One region of the Pseudomonas sp. LS.1a genome, then DNA from elsewhere that is predicted to be linked to it. Evidence: riboswitches for the same ligand, from Rfam matches in the RefSeq annotation. Region 1 holds a riboswitch; each other region holds the start of a gene.
The links. Region 1 has a riboswitch for cobalamin ahead of MKK04_RS09555 (TonB-dependent receptor). Riboswitches for the same ligand answer to the same signal wherever they lie in the genome.
Positions count from the first base shown of each region.

Region 2: linked by a shared signal. The riboswitch ahead of cobW (cobalamin biosynthesis protein CobW) and the one ahead of MKK04_RS09555 (TonB-dependent receptor) in region 1 are both predicted to bind cobalamin.
Region 3: linked by a shared signal. The riboswitch ahead of MKK04_RS14320 (CbtB domain-containing protein) and the one ahead of MKK04_RS09555 (TonB-dependent receptor) in region 1 are both predicted to bind cobalamin.

Region 1 is NZ_CP092827.1:2,080,410-2,086,700, forward strand. It holds gene MKK04_RS09555 (TonB-dependent receptor) at 1-1,905, opposite strand, end outside; cobalamin riboswitch at 2,015-2,222, opposite strand; gene MKK04_RS09560 (GNAT family N-acetyltransferase) at 2,397-2,966, opposite strand; gene MKK04_RS09565 (carboxymuconolactone decarboxylase family protein) at 3,045-3,389, opposite strand; gene lpxO (lipid A hydroxylase LpxO) at 3,509-4,408, opposite strand; gene thpR (RNA 2',3'-cyclic phosphodiesterase) at 4,567-5,112, shown strand; gene MKK04_RS09580 (NAD(P)H-dependent oxidoreductase) at 5,114-5,710, opposite strand; gene MKK04_RS09585 (TetR/AcrR family transcriptional regulator) at 5,804-6,291, shown strand, end outside.
Region 2 is NZ_CP092827.1:3,228,301-3,234,591, forward strand. It holds gene cobN (cobaltochelatase subunit CobN) at 1-1,080, opposite strand, end outside; gene cobW (cobalamin biosynthesis protein CobW) at 1,084-2,151, opposite strand; cobalamin riboswitch at 2,252-2,464, opposite strand; gene MKK04_RS14830 (branched-chain amino acid aminotransferase) at 2,654-3,673, shown strand; gene MKK04_RS14835 (multidrug/biocide efflux PACE transporter) at 3,892-4,320, opposite strand; gene MKK04_RS14840 (LysR family transcriptional regulator) at 4,413-5,267, shown strand; gene MKK04_RS14845 (YegP family protein) at 5,591-5,923, shown strand; gene MKK04_RS14850 (DUF2950 domain-containing protein) at 6,100-6,291, opposite strand, start outside.
Region 3 is NZ_CP092827.1:3,096,875-3,103,165, reverse strand. It holds gene cobM (precorrin-4 C(11)-methyltransferase) at 1-500, opposite strand, end outside; gene MKK04_RS14330 (cobalamin biosynthesis protein) at 533-919, opposite strand; gene MKK04_RS14325 (CbtA family protein) at 919-1,605, opposite strand; gene MKK04_RS14320 (CbtB domain-containing protein) at 1,615-1,803, opposite strand; cobalamin riboswitch at 1,897-2,120, opposite strand; gene MKK04_RS14315 (GNAT family N-acetyltransferase) at 2,339-2,818, opposite strand; gene MKK04_RS14310 (LysE family translocator) at 2,944-3,573, shown strand; gene MKK04_RS14305 (alpha/beta fold hydrolase) at 3,594-4,466, shown strand; gene MKK04_RS14300 (pirin family protein) at 4,563-5,450, shown strand; gene MKK04_RS14295 (DNA-3-methyladenine glycosylase family protein) at 5,707-6,291, shown strand, end outside.

The DNA of each region.
Region 1 (6,291 bases):
GCGCGCGCCAATGCCGGCCTCCATCCGCTGGCCGAAGCCTTTGCTCAGCCACAGGTTGGCGGTACGCCGTGGGATATTGGCCGGGCGATTGCCCGCACGGTCCTGTGCCACGCCGCCGACCACTTCGTCGAAATCGTCGTACCTGGCGCGCACCACCGACGCGTTGGCCGACACCTGCCACTGGTGCGCCAGCGCCAGTTCCAGGGTTGCCTCCAGGCCGTCGGATGTCTGCTGACCAGCCTGTTGCTTCTCGTGGGTGACCGGGTCATCCACCAGCAGCTTCTTCTTGACGATGTGGTAGGCCGCCAACGTCCATTCGCCACGCCCTTCCCAGAAGCGCTGCTTGAGGCCCACCTCGGTCTGCCTGGCTTCGGTCAGGTCGTAGTGCATCTGGTTGGCGCTGAGGCTGATGAGGTTGTCGACCCCGTCCTCGCTGGTGGAGTACTGGCCATACAGCGACAGGTCGTCGCTGACCGCAAACACCAGCCCGGCACGCCAGTTGCCACCTTGCAGGCTGCGGTCGCTGCGGCTGTCGACGGTCAGTTTTTCCTGAACGATGTGGTTCTGGTCGCGGCGCACGCCGGTAACCAGCGACAGGCGATCGCTCAGCTGCAGGCGGTTTTCCGCGAACAGGGCAAAGGTGTGGGTGGTGGACAAGGTTTGCGGGCGCAACGGCGAGGCGCTGTGGAACCAACCCGGTTGCGGCTGCCACGGGTCGACGTAGTCGCCGCCCACATCGTTGTAGGGCGCGTTGCTGTCGACGTTGAAACGGACCTTGTTGTACTCGGCACCGACCATGGTCTTGCTGGCCAGGCCGAACAGCGTGTGGTCGAGGGTGAAGGTCTGGCGGTCGCCGAACTGTTCCTGGTTGTGCTTGATTTCCAGGTAGCTGCCGCGCAGCAGCTGCTGGCGCTCGGCGTCCCAGCTGTAGTCCTCGGCGTTGCGCCAGTGCCGGCGGCTTTTGATGTAGTACAGCTGGTTGCTGGCGCTGAGGTGGTCGTTCAACGTCCAGTCGGTGTTCAGGCGGGTCCATTCATCGACGTAATGCTGCACGTCGTTCTGCACGTTGTAGTTCTTCTTGCGCAGGCTGCTGCGGTAGTGACCGTCGATCAGCGGGGTGCCGTAGTAGTTGGCAGGCTCCGCATCGCCGCGGTCGTGGGCGAGGGTGAAACTGAGGTCGTCGCTGGCATCGAAGCGCAGCGCGGCGCTCAGCGCCAGGCTGCGTGAAGGGGTGCGGTCGACCCAACCGTTACCGGCTTGCTGGTTCAGGACCAGGCGGTAGCTCAGGCGTTCGCCGAGGCTGCCGCCGCTGTCCAGGCCGAGTTGCTGACGGTCCCACGAACCGTAGCCCAGGCGCAGGTGGTTGCGTACCTCGCCGGCAAACGGCTTTTTCGGGATCACGTTGACTACTGCACCGGTGGCGCCTTCGCCATACAGCACCGAGGCCGGGCCGCGAATCACATCGATGCGCTCGACCATCCACGGGTCGACCGGGAACGTCTGGGTACCGGCACCGGTGTACAGGCGTGCGCCGTCGAACAAGGTCATCACCGAGCTGTGGCCGGCAAAGCCGCGGGCGGAAAGACCCGTGCCGCCGTCGCCCGGGGAGCCGACGTAGCTGATACCCGGCGAGCGGGTCACTGCGTCCTGCACGGTGAGGTTGTTGCGCTGCTGGATCTGCTCGGCGCTGATGCTGCTGGTGCTGGCCGGTGTTTCCAGGGCGCTGAGGCCCAGGCGCGAGCCAGCCTGGGTCGGGGTGGCCAGGTCGATGGCGTGGCTGCCCTGGGTGTCGGTGATGGTCGTGGAGGGCAGGGCCAGGGGCTGTCGGTCAAGGTCGTCGGCCAGGGCCGGCAGGGAAACGGCCAGGCAGGCCGCCAGGGGGTGAAGCTTTAACATACGGGACATGTCGTTCCACTGCTGCAGGAATGAATGGATCCCGGTGGAAAACACGCAAAGGCGCACCGTGCCCACAGGTGCGCGCACGGATACCGGCCTGCGCCCGCCCACCGCGGGTTGCCAAGTGAAGCTCCAGGCCGGTCTCCGGGCTTGCGAGGGGCATGAAACCTTCACCTTCCCATGCAGGTGCACAGTGGTATCTCGAAGGGTTCGCTCGCTTACCGTTGCGGGGGCAGCGCCGGACTTGTCGTGGGCAACACGACGCACCGGCTTCCCGTTTCACCCTGCGCGCGGCGGCGCAGGGCACCTGAAACTGGCGGGCATCTGACCATTGAAACGTAGGGGCGTCAAATCTGGTGTGATCATTGGGGGGAGTTGTAGGCAGGCCTGGCCTCTTCGCGGGTAAACCCGCTCCCACAAGTAAAACACCGGCCCAGAAGCCCGTGATATCCCTGTGGGAGCGGGTTTACCCGCGAAGAGGCCAGGCCTGCGAGAGAAGATCAGCGCCCGCGCCGCCGCGATACCCGCGCCTCGATATTCTTGCGCCCGATCAGCAGCGGTGGCTTCTCCACCACTGGCTCATCCGCCAGCCACTTGTACATCACCAGGCAGTCCACCAGCCCCAGGCGGGCGTGGCGATAGGCCTTGGGCAAGCGGCCAACGGTTTCAAAGCCCAGCTTGTGCCACAGCGCCACAGCCACCTCATTGGTGGCCACCACCGAGTTGAACTGCAGGGCCAGAAAGCCCTCCTGGCGCGCCTGTTTCTGTGAGTGCTCGCACATCAGCCGCGCCACGCCCCGGCCGCGTGCCGACTCACAGACCATGTAGCCGCAATTACCCACGTGCCCGCCAGGCCCGGCGGCGTTGGCCTTGAGGTAATACGAACCCAGCAGCTCGCCGTCTTCTTCGGCCACCAGCGTGCGCATGGGCAGCTCCAGCCACAGCTGGCGGGCCTGGTCGAAGCTCAAGGCCGGGTCGAATGCGTAGGTTTCACGGGCCTGGACAACGGCCTGGAAGGTGGGCCAGAAGCGTTCGAAGTCTTCCGGCGTCATGGGGCGGATGTGGATCATGCGGGTTCCTGCAAGGGCTGGGCCGCCCAGTCTGGGTGGCGCGGCGCCGTCGCGCAAGGGCGGCGACGCCAATTGCACTCAGCCGTTGGCCTTGCCCACCGCATCCATGGCCCGTGCCGAGTAGACCAGCGCGGCTCCGGCGTTCATCGCCACGGCAACGCCAAGCGCTTCGGCGATTTCCTCACGGCTGGCGCCGTGCTTGACGGCTTGCTGCGAGTGCACGGCGATGCAGCCGTCGCAGCGGGTGGTCACGGCCACGGCGAGGGAGATCAGCTCGCGGGTCTTGGCGTCCAGGTGGTTGGTCTTGGCCCCTGCGCCGCTGGCGGTCATGTAGCCGGCAACGGTATCAGGGGAAAGCTGCTTGAGATCGCCGATGCCGGCCATCAACTGCTTACGGTAGGCGTCCCAGTCCATCATGCTCATCGTCTTCACCTTGGGGAGGTTGCGAGTGGAGCTTTCAGGCTAGTCGAAGAGTGGGATGTGTGAGACTCGTACTTTGGTTGGTTGCGCGCAGGCCTTTGGGCTGCGCGCTCCCGCACCGGTCAGATGTAGATGAACACCAGCACCAACGCCGCAACGAATGCCCACTTCTCCAGGTAGTAGCGCGTGCGGTTGCGCTTCTTCAGCGCCTTGCCACGTTCGCGGATCTTGTAGATGCGGGTGAACAGCCGGTTGATGCCACCGGTCTTGTCGCCGGCATCGTTGGGTGCCGCGGCGGCGGCCATGACGTTGCGGCTGAACCAGCGGTTGAACGCGGTTGCCCAGCGGTACTTGAGCGGGCGTTCCACGTCGCAGAACAGGATGATGCGGTTGTGCTCGGTGGTGTTGGCCGCGTAGTGGATGTAGGTCTCGTCGAAGACCACGCCCTCGCCATCGCGCCAGGAGTACTTCTCACCGTCCACGTCGATGTAGCAACCGTCGTCGTTCGGCGTGTCCAGGCCCAGGTGGTAGCGGTAGGAGCCGGCATACGGGTCACGATGGCGCACCAGCTTGGCGCCCGGCGGCAGGGTGGCGAACATGGCGGCCTTGATCGTGCCGATGCCTTTGAGCAACTCGGTGGTGCGTGGGCACAGGGTCATCGCCGACGGGTGGCTTTCGCCGTACCACTTCAGGTAGAAGCGCTTCCAGCCGGTCTTGAAGAATGAGTTGAAACCGACATCATCGTAATTGTCGGACTTCTTGATTTCGCCCACATGCAGCAGCTGGCGGGCCTCTTCGCGGATTTCCTGCCAGTGGTCCTGCAGTGTCTGCAGCTCGGGGAAGGCCTCCACCGGCAGGTAAGGCTTGGCCGGATGCCTGGAAAACAGGTACAGGAAGCTGTTGACCGGTGCCAGGAAGCTGGAGTGGTCGCCCAGCTGACGGGTCAGCTTGTGGCGAACCCGACCGCGCAGGTGAACATAGGCGATCGAGAGGACGAAGATGAGTACGAGTGCAATTTTCATGGACGTTTACTTGTCGAAAAATGGCCATGCGCCATGGCATGAGCCCGCCAGCATAAACAATCATGGGGGTAGTTTGTACTTATTGTTACGCAATGACGGGGCGACTTAGGTTTAATGCCCTGCAGCCTTGCGCAAACGTTTCATGTTCAGGAGTTCGTATGATTCAGGACGTACGCCCCAGCGGTACCCCCTTCAAGCGGCTGTTCTTCGCCTTGTCGGTCAGCGATGCCCAGCGCCGCGCGCTGGCTCAGTGGCGACGTGGCCTGAGCCTGCGCAGCGGCAAGCCGGTGCCGGCCGCCAACTTCCATGTAACACTGCTGTTCCTCGGCGATGTGGATACCGCCCAGGTGCCTGCAATTTGTGCGGCAGTCGACCAGCTGGCGCTACCGGCCACGGCACCACGGCTGTTACTGGACCGCTTGCAGGTATGGCAGCGGGCCAGCGCCCTGGTGCTGGAGGCGCAGCAGACGCCAGCGGCCCTGTTGCAACTGGTTTACAGCTTGCAGCAGGCACTGCTGCCGTTGGGGGTGGAAGCGGCCGACCGTGAGTATCGCCCGCACCTGACGCTGGCCAGGGATTACCGCGGCCAGCCGCCAGAGGCCAGCAGCGCGCCGGATTTCTACCTCGCCGCCCGCCATTTCACACTGTACGAGTCGCGCAAGGGCGCTTACTGGCCGTTGGCGCAGTGGCCGCTGTCGAGCTGATTCAGGCCGTGGCCTCGCAGTCTGCGAACATCCGCTCACCCAGCCTGCGTGCCGTGTGCAGGTGCGGTGCCGGGTCCGCGTCTTCGCTTTCGTCAAGCAGGGTGGAACTAAGTACCTCGGCGCCGCAGTAGTCGAAAATGCCGTGCTCGATCTGCACGCGCATCGCCTCGCCATAGCCATGCCGTTCGAAGGTGCCGCCATCGGCACCGGCGACACCGACCAGGTGCACCTTCATGCCGCGCAGCTTCTTGACGGTGATCCCCCCTTCATAGTCGAACGCCCAGCCATTGCTGAACACCCGCTCGACCCAGCCTTTGAGCAAGGCCGGCAGCGACCACCAATAGATGGGGTAGACCAGCACCAGCGTATCGGCGCGCTCGATGCGTGCCTGCTCCTTGAGTACATCCGCCGGCGGGGCTGCGAGCCGGCGGTGCACCGCATGGTCGGCCAGGCCGAAACGCGGGTCGAAACCTTCACTGGCCAGGTCGGCGATTTCGCTGCCGTGGCCGGCGTTGGCCAGGCCGTTGGCGATCTGCCGGGCCAGGGCATGGGTGAGGGATTGCGGGTCGTGATGGCCGACGACGATCAGGGCGTGCATGGTGGTCTCTCCAAGACAGGGATGCAGGATTACCCGGAGCGCTATATACTCAAGGTAAGTTACGTTTGGTAAGTTACTTTTGGTAGGTTATAGATGTCAAGCGATGATCAAGCCCACTCGCGCAAGCGCCTGAGCCGCGACGAGCGCCGTCGGCAGTTGCTCGATGTGGCCTGGCAGTTGGTGCGGGAGGAGGGCACCGATGCCCTGAGCCTCGGCCGTTTGGCCGAGCAGGCGGGGGTGACGAAGCCGGTGGTGTACGACCACTTCGAGACCCGCACCGGGCTGCTGGTGGCGCTGTATCAGCAATACGACGCACGCCAGACGCGAATGCTGGAGCAGGCGCTGGTGCGCTGTGATGCCAGCCTGGCCAGCCGCGCCGGGGTAATTGCCGAGGCCTACGTGGACTGTGTGATGAGCCAGGGGCGTGAGATACCGGGAGTGTCGGCGGCATTGGCCGGCTCGCCGGAAATGGAAGCGCTCAAGCGGGCGTATGAGCAGCCGTTTCTGGACAAGTGCCGCGAGGCGTTGGTCGGGTTTTCGCCCAGTGGCAACATTGGGCTGGCGGGCATGCGCCTGATGGT
Region 2 (6,291 bases), 1.1 Mb from region 1:
GGCGACAAAGTCCATGCGTTCGGGGTGAGCGCGGTAGCAGACCACGTCGGACTGGCTGCGCTCGCTGCGCCAGGCCATGTCCTTGAAGCTGATCGGGCGGGTGATGATGCGCCCGTCCAGTTCGGGCAAGGCAATGTGCATGGCCAGGTCACGCGCCCCCAGGCCCTGCTCGCTGGCCTCCCAGCCGGGCTGGTTGTCTTGCGCGCAGATGGCCTGCAGCACCGGAATGTCGCGACGGAACGGGCGCAGGTTGGGGCGTTCGGGGCTGGACAGGGCAAAGCCGGTGGTGTTGACCAGCACCTCGGCACCCACCTCGTCCAGCCAGCCTTCGACCTGCTCCAGGCAGGCACTTTCCTTGAGGCTGGCCACGGCGATCGGCAACGGGTTGAGCCCGGCGGCCTGCAGGCGCTGGCAGAACACGTCGATGAACGCGGTGTTGGCCGCCTGCAAGTGCGAGCGATAGAACAGCAGCGGCGCCACCGGTTGCTCGGGGTGCCACTGCGGGTACCAGTCCTCCAGCGTGGCGCTGCCCTTGGCCGGGTGATACACGGCGGTGCGCGGCAAAGGCTGCGGCTCGTCCCAGGCATAGTCGCGGCCCAGCCACTGGCTGGCCAGACAATTGAACAGGTTGATGGCGTTGGCCTTGCCGCCCTGGCGCAGGTAATGCCAGAGGCGCTCGGCCTGCTCGCCGCTGACGCTGCCCAGGCTGGTCAGCTCCGGGTCCGGGCGGTCGTCGCCCGGTACCAGGATCAGTTGCACGCCACGGCCGGCCAGCTCGACCAGCTGCTCGACGCCATAGCGCCAGTAGCCGACGCCACCGTGCAGCGACACCAGGATGACCTTGGCATGGCGCAGTACCTGGTCGACGTACAGGTCGACCGAGGCATGGTTCTGTACCTGCATCGGGTTGGCCAGGCGCAGGCTGGGGTAATCCTCGGGCAATTGCTCGGCAGTATCGGCGAGCAATGCCAGGTGCGAATCGCCGCTGCAGAGAATCACCAGCTCGGCGGGTGTCTGGCCGAGGTCGGCAATGCTGTCATCCGGCACGAAGCCGCCGGGCTGGGTCCGCAGCAGGTGCACGGGTCAGGCGCCCAGGGCCTGGCGCAGGCGCGCTTCCAGCTGGACAGCGTCGAGGTCCTGGCCGATCAGCACCAGGCGAGTGATGCGCGGCTCGTCGGCGCGCCAGGCGCGGTCGAAGTGCTTGTCGAAACGGGTGCCCACGCCTTGCACCAGCAGGCGCATCGGCTTGCCCGGGATGGCAGCGAAACCTTTGGCGCGCAGGATGCCGAACTCCACTACCAGCTGGGTCAGAGCGTCGAGCAGCAGGCTTTCGTCAGCTTCGGGCAGGTCGATGGAGATCGAATCGAAGGCGTCGTGGTCATGATCGTCATGGTCATCGTCGTCATGGTGCGAATCGTGGTGGGTACGGCGGCCATCGATGTGCGCCTCGGATTCGGCGCCTACGCCCAACAGCACTTCCAGCGGCAGCTTGCCGCTGCTGGCCTCGATCACCTTGACTGCCGGCGGCAGTTCTTCGGCCACTTCGGCGCGGACCTTGGCCAGGCCTTCGGCGTCGATCAGGTCGGCCTTGTTCAGCACCACCAGGTCAGCGCTGGCCAGCTGGTCGGCGAACAGTTCGTGCAGCGGCGATTCGTGGTCCAGGTTAGGGTCGAGCTTGCGCTGGGCATCGACCTGGTCCGGGTAGGCGGCGAAGGTGCCGGCTGCCACGGCCGGGCTGTCGACCACCGTGATCACCGCGTCGACGGTGCAGGCATTGCGGATTTCAGGCCACTGGAAGGCTTGTACCAGCGGTTTGGGCAGGGCCAGGCCGCTGGTTTCGATGAGGATATGGTCCAGGTCGCCACGGCGTGCCACCAGCTCGCGCATCACCGGGAAGAACTCTTCCTGCACGGTGCAGCACAGGCAGCCGTTGGCCAGCTCGTAGACGCGACCGCTGGCTTCTTCCTCGGTGCAACCGATGCTGCACTGCTTGAGGATTTCGCCGTCGATGCCCAGTTCGCCGAACTCGTTGACGATCACCGCAATGCGGCGGCCCTGGGCGTTGTCGAGCATGTGGCGCAGCAAGGTAGTCTTGCCCGAGCCGAGGAAGCCGGTGACGATGGTGACGGGGAGCTTGGCCAGTGTTTTCATGTCGCATTGCCCTTGGCAGATTGGCGCGGGCATGCAGGACGACAGCCGCAGGCCAGGCCGGCCGGGCTTGTTCGCCACCGGATCACCCCGCCCGGTTGAAAGTCGAAAACGTGACGAGGCAGGTCTCCTGGCTCGCACCGTTCCATGTGCCCGCTGGTGCAGCAGGCTGGCGGGATGACGCCTTCCCGCGCGCGGGCGCAGTGGCTGTGTCGATCCGTTGTCGGTGCTTACAGTTGCGGGGGCAGCCGCGGCTTGTACCGCGTTCCCGTCTTAGCTTCGGCCTGGCCGAAGAACCTCGAACTGGCAAGGCTACGCAGTGGCTGGCGGGTGGTCAACCATTGCTGCTGGTGCTTGCCTCGATATGTTCAGCGCCTGGAAGACCTCCGCCGGCAGGAGTTTCGTGACTGGCCGTTCCCGATCCGCCACGGATGTATTATGGTGGCGTGGTGCGCATATAACAGCAGCCCGAGCGATCGGGCACTTGCAAGACAATGAGGGTGTCATGAGCAACGAAAGCATTAATTGGGACAAGCTGGGTTTCGACTACATCAAGACCGACAAACGCTACCTGTCCGTATGGCGCAATGGCGAGTGGGACAAGGGCACCCTGACCGAAGACAACGTACTGCACATCAGTGAAGGCTCCACCGCCCTGCACTATGGCCAGCAGTGCTTCGAGGGCCTGAAGGCCTACCGTTGCAAGGACGGTTCGATCAACCTGTTCCGCCCGGACCAGAACGCTGCCCGCATGCAGCGCAGCTGCGCCCGCCTGCTGATGCCGCAGGTGCCGACCGATGTGTTCATCGAGGCATGCAAGCAAGTGGTCAAGGCCAACGAGAAGTTCGTGCCACCGCACGGCAAAGGCGCCCTCTACCTGCGTCCGTTCGTGATCGGCACCGGTGACAACATTGGCGTGCGCACCGCCCCCGAGTTCATCTTCTCGATCTTCGCCATCCCGGTTGGCTCGTACTTCAAGGGCGGCATGAAGCCGCACAACTTCCAGATCTCCAGCTTCGACCGCGCCGCCCCGCAAGGCACCGGTGCGGCCAAGGTCGGTGGCAACTACGCGGCCAGCCTGCAGCCGGGCGCTGAAGCGAAGAAAGCCAACTTCGCCGACGCCATCTACCTCGACCCGCTGACCCACACCAAGATCGAGGAAGTCGGTTCGGCAAACTTCTTCGGCATCACCGCCAACAACGAGTTCGTCACCCCGAAATCGGCCTCGGTGCTGCCAGGCATCACCCGCCTGTCGCTGATGGAACTGGCGCAATCGCGCCTGGGCCTGACCGTGATCGAAGGCGATGTGGAAATCAACAAGCTGGACCGTTTCGTCGAAGCCGGCGCCTGCGGTACCGCTGCGGTGATCACCCCGATCGGCGGCATCGAGTACAACGGCAAGTTGCACGTGTTCCACGACCTGGAAAAGGTCGGCCCGGTTACCCAGAAGCTCTACAACGAGCTGACCGGTATCCAGAGCGGTGATGTGGAAGCACCGGCAGGCTGGATCGTCAAGGTCGCCTGAGGCGCTTTAGCGGTTTGAAAAACGGGGCATGCCAGCAATGGCATGCCCCGTTTTTCATTGGTTGACGCGGGCACCATTGTGGGAGCGGCCTTGTGTCGCGAAAGGGCCGCAAAGCGGCCCTCGGAATTCAGCGCAGTTGCATAAATTTCTGGGGCTGCTCTGCAGCCCTTTCGCGACACAAGGCCGCTCCCACAATGGGGCCTGCATCGGCAAAACATTTATGCAAGGCGGCGCTGCATCAACAGGTGCCGGGCTTTGTCGAAGGCCCAGTTGTACAGCACGGTGTAAGGCAAGATGATCACGAAGAAGCCCAACTCCACCATGAACGCCTGCAGCAACGAAATCTCCAGCATCCACGCCGCCACCGGCAGGCACCACACCACCAGCCCGGCCTCGAAGCCCAGGCCGTGCACAAAGCGTGCGCTAGCCCTCCAGTGTATGCGCTCGACCCGCACGTAGCGGTCGACCAGCGCGTTGTAGACCATGTTCCACAGCATGGCGATGACCGACAGGGTCACCGCCAGCGCCCCCGCCGTCGCCAGTGACTTGCCCATGATCCAGGACAACAGCGGCGCACACAGCAGCACGGCGAACACTTCATAACCGACGGCGTGAACCAGGCGTTCGGTGAAAGACACGTTTTTCATTGCAAATTCCATCCATTGCGTGAGACGTGCTTCCTATTTTCTTTGACAGAACCGATACTCGCGAAATAGCTACCATCGGTTTTATCAATAGCATGCGCTACTCACCCGAAGCTCTGGTCGCCTTTGTCGAAGCCGCATCGCTGGGTTCGTTCTCCGCTGCGGCGCGCAAGCTGCGCAAAAGCCAGTCCACTATCAGCATTGCCATCGCCAATTTCGAGGCCGATGTGGGTTGCCCGCTGTTCGACCGTGGCGGCCGCCACCCCTCGCTGAACGAGGCTGGGCGGCAGGTGCTGAGCCATGTCGAGGCGATCCTCGATGCCAGCGCCCGGCTCGATGCCCTGGCGGTGCGCCTGGCAGAAAATGTCGAGGCACTGGTCTCGGTGGTGATGTCGGACAGCTACAGCGTGACCTTCCAGGGCGCGGTGATGGCCCGCTTCGCCCAGCACTATCCGCATACCGAACTGCGCTGCGGCCCGTCGGAAGATGCCGATGTGATCGAGCTGATCCAGCAGGGCCTGGCACACATCGGCATTCTTGCCACGCAACCCAGCTACCCCGCAGACGTTGCCGTGGCGCGCTTGCCCGAGCAGGCCGAGTTTGGCGTGTACGTGGCCAGCGGGCATTCATTGGCAGCTTTGCCTCAGGTGCAGATGCAGCACCTGGAGAGCGTACGGCAGCTGTATATCAAGACCTATGCCCCCAGCCTGCACCACGGTCGCGGCCAGGCCTGGTCGGCACCGGATTACCTCACCCTGCTGGAGTTCGCCGTGCGCGGGTTCGGCTGGGCCGAACTGCCCAGGGCGCTGGTGGCACGGTTTGGCAGTGGGCTGGTGGAGTTGCAGGTGGCCGGGTACCCGCGACGGGTTGACATGGACGTGGCCTGGTCGAGCCGGCGCGCGCTCGGGCCAGCCGGGCAGTGGCTGGTGCGGCAGATGTTGGGGCGGTAGGCTTCTTTCAATTTCACGATTCTGGGGTGCGAGTGGAGCTACCGCATCCGCGCGAGCGGCACGCGCCGCGTTTGCAAAAGCTGCGGGACGAACTGCTGGCGGAACTGACCGGGCCCTGATCATATGGCGGTCAAACAAGGAACCTCGTTCTTCCAGGTAACACCGGGAAGCTTTCAGCACCTTGTCGCTGAAGTCCTGACCGAACTCGATCAAATAGGTCAGCCCAATACAATGAAAAGTTCCCATACTTCATTCATACTGACCCTGCTTAAAAAACACCTACATCGATGTATCAGACAGTAGCTGTGAGATAGGGAGCCTGTATGACTGGTTGGTTTGAACTGAGCACAAGCAGTAATGGACAATACCGGTTTGTTCTAAAAGCAGGTAACGGTGAGACTATTCTCACCAGCGAGCTGTATACGAGCCGGCAGGCAGCGGATAATGGAATCGCGTCCGTTCAGGCCAACAGCCCGCTGGCTGAGCGTTATGAAGAGCGAGTCTCCACTAACGGGAAAGTTTATTTCAACCTGAAAGCCGCCAATCACCAAGTCATTGGCACCAGCCAAATGTACGCAAGCACACAGGCACGTGCTGTCGGTATTGCTTCGGTGAAAACCAACGGCCCTTCGACAACCGTAAAAGATCTCACCTGAGAGAACCCGTTCGAGCCAGGCCGATATGGCTTGGCTCGCGGGCATGCTCCTGGAACTGTACATAACTCATTGAATTAGCAGGGACCCTGTGGGAGCGACTCTAGCCGCGAACATCGGCGCAGCCGGTGCCGTGCACTGCAGACGCACCAAAAGCGTTTCGCATTGAGCATGCAGGGTCAATTCCCCGCCGCCACATCCACCACCTTCCAGCTGTCATCCGGGTCAAAGCGTTTCATCTCCTTGGCCAGTTTGTCCCCGTGCGGCCCGAGGTCTTTCTCGAACACCTCGCCGTCATGGCTGATCATGAAGCTCATCACCCCGGTGTCATCGTACTTGGCCGGCCAGGCAACCATGGCGAAGCCGCGGCT
Region 3 (6,291 bases), 1.0 Mb from region 1:
TGCTTGACCCCCAGGTGAATCGCCAGGGTGCTGCCGTGGCGCGCCAGGTCGCCCAGTTGTTCGCCGGGCGGCATTGGCGAACTGTCGCCATAGCGGGTGAGGATAACGGTCTGCGCGACCTGCGGCAGGGTCAGTTCGCAGCCGAGCAGGGCGGCGCTGGCCGCCGTGGCGGTGACCCCGGGGATGATCTGGTAATCGATGCCCAGCGCCTGCAGGTGGCGGATCTGCTCACCGATGGCGCCGTACAGGCTGGGGTCGCCACTGTGTACCCGGGCTACATCCTGACCTTGCTCGTGCGCGCTGCGCATGGCGGCAATGATCTGTTCCAGGTGCAGTTCGGCACTGTTGATCACGGTCTCGGCCTGGTGGCCCTCGAGCACGGCGGCCGGCACCAGCGAACCGGCATAGATGATCACCGGGCACTGGCGGATCAGCCTTTGGCCCTTGACCGTGATCAGTTCCGGGTCGCCGGGGCCGGCGCCGATGAAGTAGACCGTCATGGAAAGTCCTTGCAAGAAAGAGGGGAGAACGTTCAACAGGCCAGGGCGAGGGTGGCCGGGCCCAGTACCTGGCGCGTCAGCAGCAAACTGGCCGTGCCAAGCCGCTGACTTGCCAGGGCCAGCGCCGCACTCTCGGCCACGCCCCAGCAGCTGCTGTGGGTATGGGCTGTGGCGGAACGGTGGCTGAGTTGGTGTTCGTAGGGTTGCAACTGCGCGGTATCGTACAACACCAAGGGCACGTCGAGGCGTTCGGCCAACTGCTGCAAGCCGGCTTCGTCGGCCTTCAGGCCGATGCTGGCGATGCCATGCAGGTCGGCCAACGCCAGGCCCTGGTTGTCCAGGGCCTGGCGTAGCAGGGTTTCCAGCGTATCCGCCGGGCAACCCCGGCGGCAGCCGATGCCGGCGTAAAAGGCTGGCATCAGGCCTTGCTGGAGCGTCGGAACAGCCAGGCGCTAAGCAGGCCCAGGGCCAGCCAGAAGGCAGCGTTGGTCAGCCAGGAGGCCACTTTGAACTGGGTTTCCAATGCGGCAGGGGCCAGGCTCTCGTGCACTTCGGGTTGCGGTGCACCGATTACATGGGGAATGACCAGCAGCACGGCACCCAGCGCCTTCAGCAACCAGTGGCGGGCGAACACCAGCAGGGCCAGGCCCAGCGCAGTGGCACTGGCGGTGCCGACCCACCAGGCCTGGCGTTGTCCCAGGTCGGCGGCTGCGGTACCTGGCAGTTCCGGCGGCAGGCCCAGGGTCGGGGCCAGGCAGAACACGGCAAAGCCGGCCAGGCCCCACAACGCACCGGTGGCGGCACGCTTTGGTTCGCGCAGGTTGTAAAGGGCGGTGAGGATCAGGGCGAAACCGACCGCGACCACCAGGTTGCCGCCGGTGGTGGACAGTACCCGCTGCCAGCCGTCTTCCGGCGACCAGGCTTCGGCGCTGTGTTCATGGGCGGCCACTTCGCCAGCATGTTCGTGCTGGGCGGCCGGGGCCGCGGACTCGTAGGTTTCTGCCTCGAGAATCAGCGGGGCGACCCAGAAGCTTTGCAGCAGGGTCAGCAGCAAGGCCGCCAGTAGCCCGCTGAAGCCCGCGGTACGGGCAATGCGTGTGATCATCGGGCGTACTCAGTGGCAGGGGAAGGCGGCGCTGTGGCGGGTGTCGTGGGCGGCGTTGTGCACGGCCTCGATGTGCGAGAAGCCGGCGAAGTACACCAGGCACAGGCCCAGCAGGCTGGCGCCCACGGCGATAACGACACGCTGGCTGAGGGTGACGGGGGTGGTGATGCTATGTTGCTTGGCGCTGGTGACGGGCATGACGCGTTCCTCTGCTTTTTGTGGGCAATGGGCAAGCGCGGCAGCCCCGAGCGTGGCGGCCCAGGGGAATGCAACAGCGCCCGCCCACCGCGGGGTGTTCATGAACGCCAGGCCGGTCTCCGGGCTTGCGAGGAGGAGCCAGGCTCCTGGAAGGCGTCACCTTCCCATGCCGGGTGACCGGGCACAGTGGCAAAGACGCTTCGCTCGCTTACCGTTGCGGGGGCAGCACCGGCCTTGTCCGGCCCTGCTGGAGGGCCTGCGACGCACCGGTTTCCCGTTTCACCCCCATGGGGGGCACCTGAACGCGAGGCATAAGGAGAGCATGGGGCGGGGCTGGCGTCAATTGCCAGAATTGAGTTTGCGGGGGCTCCGGGCATCCTGTGGGAGCGGCTTCAGCCGCGAAGAATCCAACGCGGTGCATGGCACCGGCTGCGCCGGTGTTCGCGGCTGAAGCCGCTCCCACAGTGCCCCTGCCGAGTGATGCGCAGTTCCAGGAGAGCGGGCTTGACCGGAAACCGGACGCAAGCGCCCCCGGTTATCCCCGGGCAAACGCCGCCAGCTTGTCCCCATCCAGCCGGTAGCGCACCCACTCATCCTGCGCCTCGGCCCCCAGCTTCTGGTAGAAGCCGATCGCCGGTTCGTTCCAGTCCAGCACGCTCCATTCCAGCCGCCCGCAATTATTCGCCACTGCCTCGCGGGCAATGTGTTGCAGCAACTGTCGCCCGGCGCCGTCGCCGCGTTGCTCAGGGGTGATGTACAGGTCTTCCAGGTAGATGCCGTTGCGACCTAGCCAGGTCGAGTAGCTATAGAAATACACAGCAAAGCCGATTGCCCGGCCATCGCGTTCGCAAATCAGGCTGTGCACGGTGCTGCCCTCGCCAAACAGGCTGTATTCGATATCGGCAACGCTCGCGATCACCTCGTGGCGGGCGCGTTCGTACTCGGCCAGCTCGGTAATGAAGGCCAGGATCTGCTCGGCATCGGCGCGTACGGCAGGGCGAATGGTGAGACTCATGGTGACGGCTTCCTTGGTCTGGTGGTAGCGGTACAGCGATGTGTATCTACACAATTTAGTAGAACTGTACCGGTCGCAGAGGAGGGCGACTCCATTAGTGTGACAGGACCCATAAAGAATGTGGAATGCCTGCCATGCTTGCCTCTGCCGACCTGCTGACCGCCTTCGTGCTGTTTGCCTTTGTATCTTCCATCACGCCTGGCCCCAACAACACCATGCTGCTGGCTTCGGGGGTGAACTTCGGCGTGCGCCGCTCGATCCCCCATGCCATGGGTATCAGCGTCGGGTTCATGGTGATGGTGCTGGCTGTTGGCCTGGGCCTGGGCGAGGTGTTCAAGGCCTGGCCGCCACTGTACACGGTACTGCGCTACACCGGCGCCACCTACCTGTTGTACCTGGCCTGGAAGATCGCCACCTCCGGGCCGGTCGGCACAGCCTCGTCCAGTGCCCGCAAACCGCTGGGCTTCTGGGGGGCGGCGGCATTCCAGTGGGTCAACCCCAAGGCCTGGGTGATGGCAGTGGGGGCAATCACCACCTACACGCCGGCGCAAGGCTATGTAACCAACGTTATTGTCATTGCCGCCTTGTTCGCCTTGGTCAACCTGCCCAGCGTGGGGGTGTGGGTGATGTTCGGCAGTGCCCTGCGCAACCTGTTGCAGAACCCGCGCTGGCTGATGCTGTTCAATGTCCTGATGGCCTTGTTGCTGGTGATTTCACTGTACCCGCTGCTGTTTGTAGAATCGGCGTTTTCCTGACCTGCGAGTACAGTAAGCCGATGCAGTTGATTCCCTGGTCCCACGAATGCGCCGAAGGCTTCACCCTGCGTGGTTGGCGAACCCCGGCCAGTGGCAGGCCGCTGCTGCACTTTCTGCACGGCAACGGCTTCTGCTGCCTGGCCTACCAACCGTTGCTGCTGCGCCTGGGCGAGCATTTCGACCTGTGGCTCAGCGATGTCCAGGGCCATGGTGACAGTGACCATGGCGGGGTGTTTCGTGGCTGGAACCGTACCGCTGCGTTGGCAGTGGACGCTTTCGAAGCCGGACGAGGCGAGTATGGCGACGTGCCGCGCTTTGCCGTGGGCCACAGCTTCGGTGGCGTACTGACCGGCCTGATCCTGGCCAGTGAACCGCAACTGTTCAGGCGTGCGGTGCTGCTTGACCCGGTACTGTTCAGCCGGCGCATGCTGGGTGTAATGGGGGTTGCAGCCCTGGTCGGCTTGCACCAGCGTCATGCCCTGGCGCGCAAGGCCGCCAGCCGTCGCAGCCACTGGCCTGACCGCGAGGCAGCCCTGGCTTCGCTGCAAGGGCGGGGGATCTTCAAGGGTTGGACCGATGCGGCGCTGCGGGCCTACATCGAGCATGCCATTGGCGACTGTGGCGAAGCGGTGGTGCTCAAGTGCCGGCCCAGCCGCGAAGTGGAAATCTTCAGTTCGTTCCCCAAGCGCATGTGGGCAAGCCTTACGGCGATCTGCACGCCCACGCGGGTGCTGTATGGCGAGCAAACCTACCCCTTCGTGCCCCATTCGGTGAACCGCCTGGCGGCGCTCAACCACAACGTGACCGCACAGCAGGTTGCCGGCGGGCACTGCTTCATGCAGGAAGACCCGGCCACGGCTGCCGAACAGGTGCTCGGTTTCTTGCAAGGCTAATTGTTCCATTGGTGGAACGATGAATGCCAAACCAGCCAGCTACCGCCTGATTGGCGTCATTGATAAGGTTGTCTCAACCAAGAGAGGAGCCTTCTCATGAAAACGATTCTGGGTGTTCACCGCAGTCCTCATGCCCACTGGGTAGGTGATGGCTTCCCGGTGCGCAGCCTGTTCACCTACGACAACCTGGCCAGCAAGATCAGTCCGTTCCTGCTGCTGGACTATGCCGGCCCTCATGACTTCACCCCCACCAGTGCGCGGCGCGGCGTTGGCCAGCATCCGCACCGCGGCTTCGAGACCGTGACCATCGTTTACCAGGGCGAGCTGGAGCACCGTGACTCCACCGGCGCCGGTGGCTTGATCGGCCCCGGTGACGTGCAGTGGATGACGGCTGCCAACGGCATCATCCATGAAGAGTTCCATTCCCCGGGTTTTGCCCGCAGTGGCGGTACGCTGGAGATGGTACAGCTATGGGTCAACCTGCCGGCGCGGGACAAGCGCGCAGCGGCTGGCTACCAGACGCTGCTGGCCGAGGACATCCCGGTGGTGGCGCTGGACGGCGAGGGCGGTAGCCTGCGGGTGATTGCAGGTGACTATCGTGGCCACTCTGGGCCGGCGCGGACCTTTACCGCCATGGATGTCTGGGACCTGCGCCTGAATGCCGGTGCAGCCTTGCAGTTGCCGGTGGCCGCCGGGCGCAATGCGGCGCTGGTGGTGTTGCGCGGCAATGTGCGGATCAACGGCGAGCGCGAAGCCGGCCCATCCAGCCTGGTGCTGCTTGACCGGAGCGGTGAGGACGTTGCCGTCGAAGCGCTGGAAGGTGCCAGCCTGCTGCTGCTCAGCGGTGAGCCGATCGACGAGCCGATCGTGGGTTATGGCCCGTTCGTGATGAACAGCCAGGCAGAGATTGCCGAGTCGTTCGACGACTTCCATGCCGGGCGGTTCGGGCAGATGCAGGATGCGCGGGACGGTGCGGCGCATTGACCCTGGTTGATTGAATGGCTTGTCCGGACCTGTCGCACAGATAACTGAATTTGCAAGCGATCCTCGTACCCTGTGCGAGCGGCTTCAGCCGCGAAGAATCCAACGCGGTGCATGGCACCGGCTGCGCCGGTGTTCGCGGCTAAAGCCGCTCCCACAGGGTCCCTGCCAATTCAATGAGTCATGTGCAGTTCCATGAGAGCTGGCTTGCCGGCGACAGGGCCGGTACAGGCATTAGATTTGCTGGCATGATGAAGCCATGCCCAAGCTAACTCCTTTGCACGCCGTGCGCCGATCATTGCCCACCCCCGGCCACCACACCCTGTGGCTGCGCTACCGTGCTCCTTACCACTGGCCCTCGACCCTGGCCTTCCTTGCTGCACGCTGCATCCCCGGCATCGAGACCTGCTTCGATGGCACCTACCGGCGTACCCTGGTGGTTGCCGGCCGCCACGCCGTGCTGCACGCGACACCTTCGGGCAGCCAGCACCTGCGGGTCCGCCTTGAAGGCGTCCCGGCGCTTGCGCTACCCGGCCTTGTCGCCAGACTGAGGCGGGTCTTCGACCTCGATGCCGACCCCGCTCGCATCAATGCCGAACTGTCCCGCGATCCACTGATGGCCTGCCTGATACAGCAGCGCCCAGGCCTGCGCGTGCCACAAGGCTGGGACGCCTGTGAGCAGGCCATGCGCACTGTGCTGGGCCAGCAGGTCAGTGTGGCCGGGGCAATGATCCTGGCCGGCCGCCTGGTGCAACGCCACGGCGTGGCCCTGCGCCGGTCCGCACCGGGCCTGAGCCATGTGTTCCCGGCGCTGCCGGTATTGGCAACTGCGCAGTTCGACGGC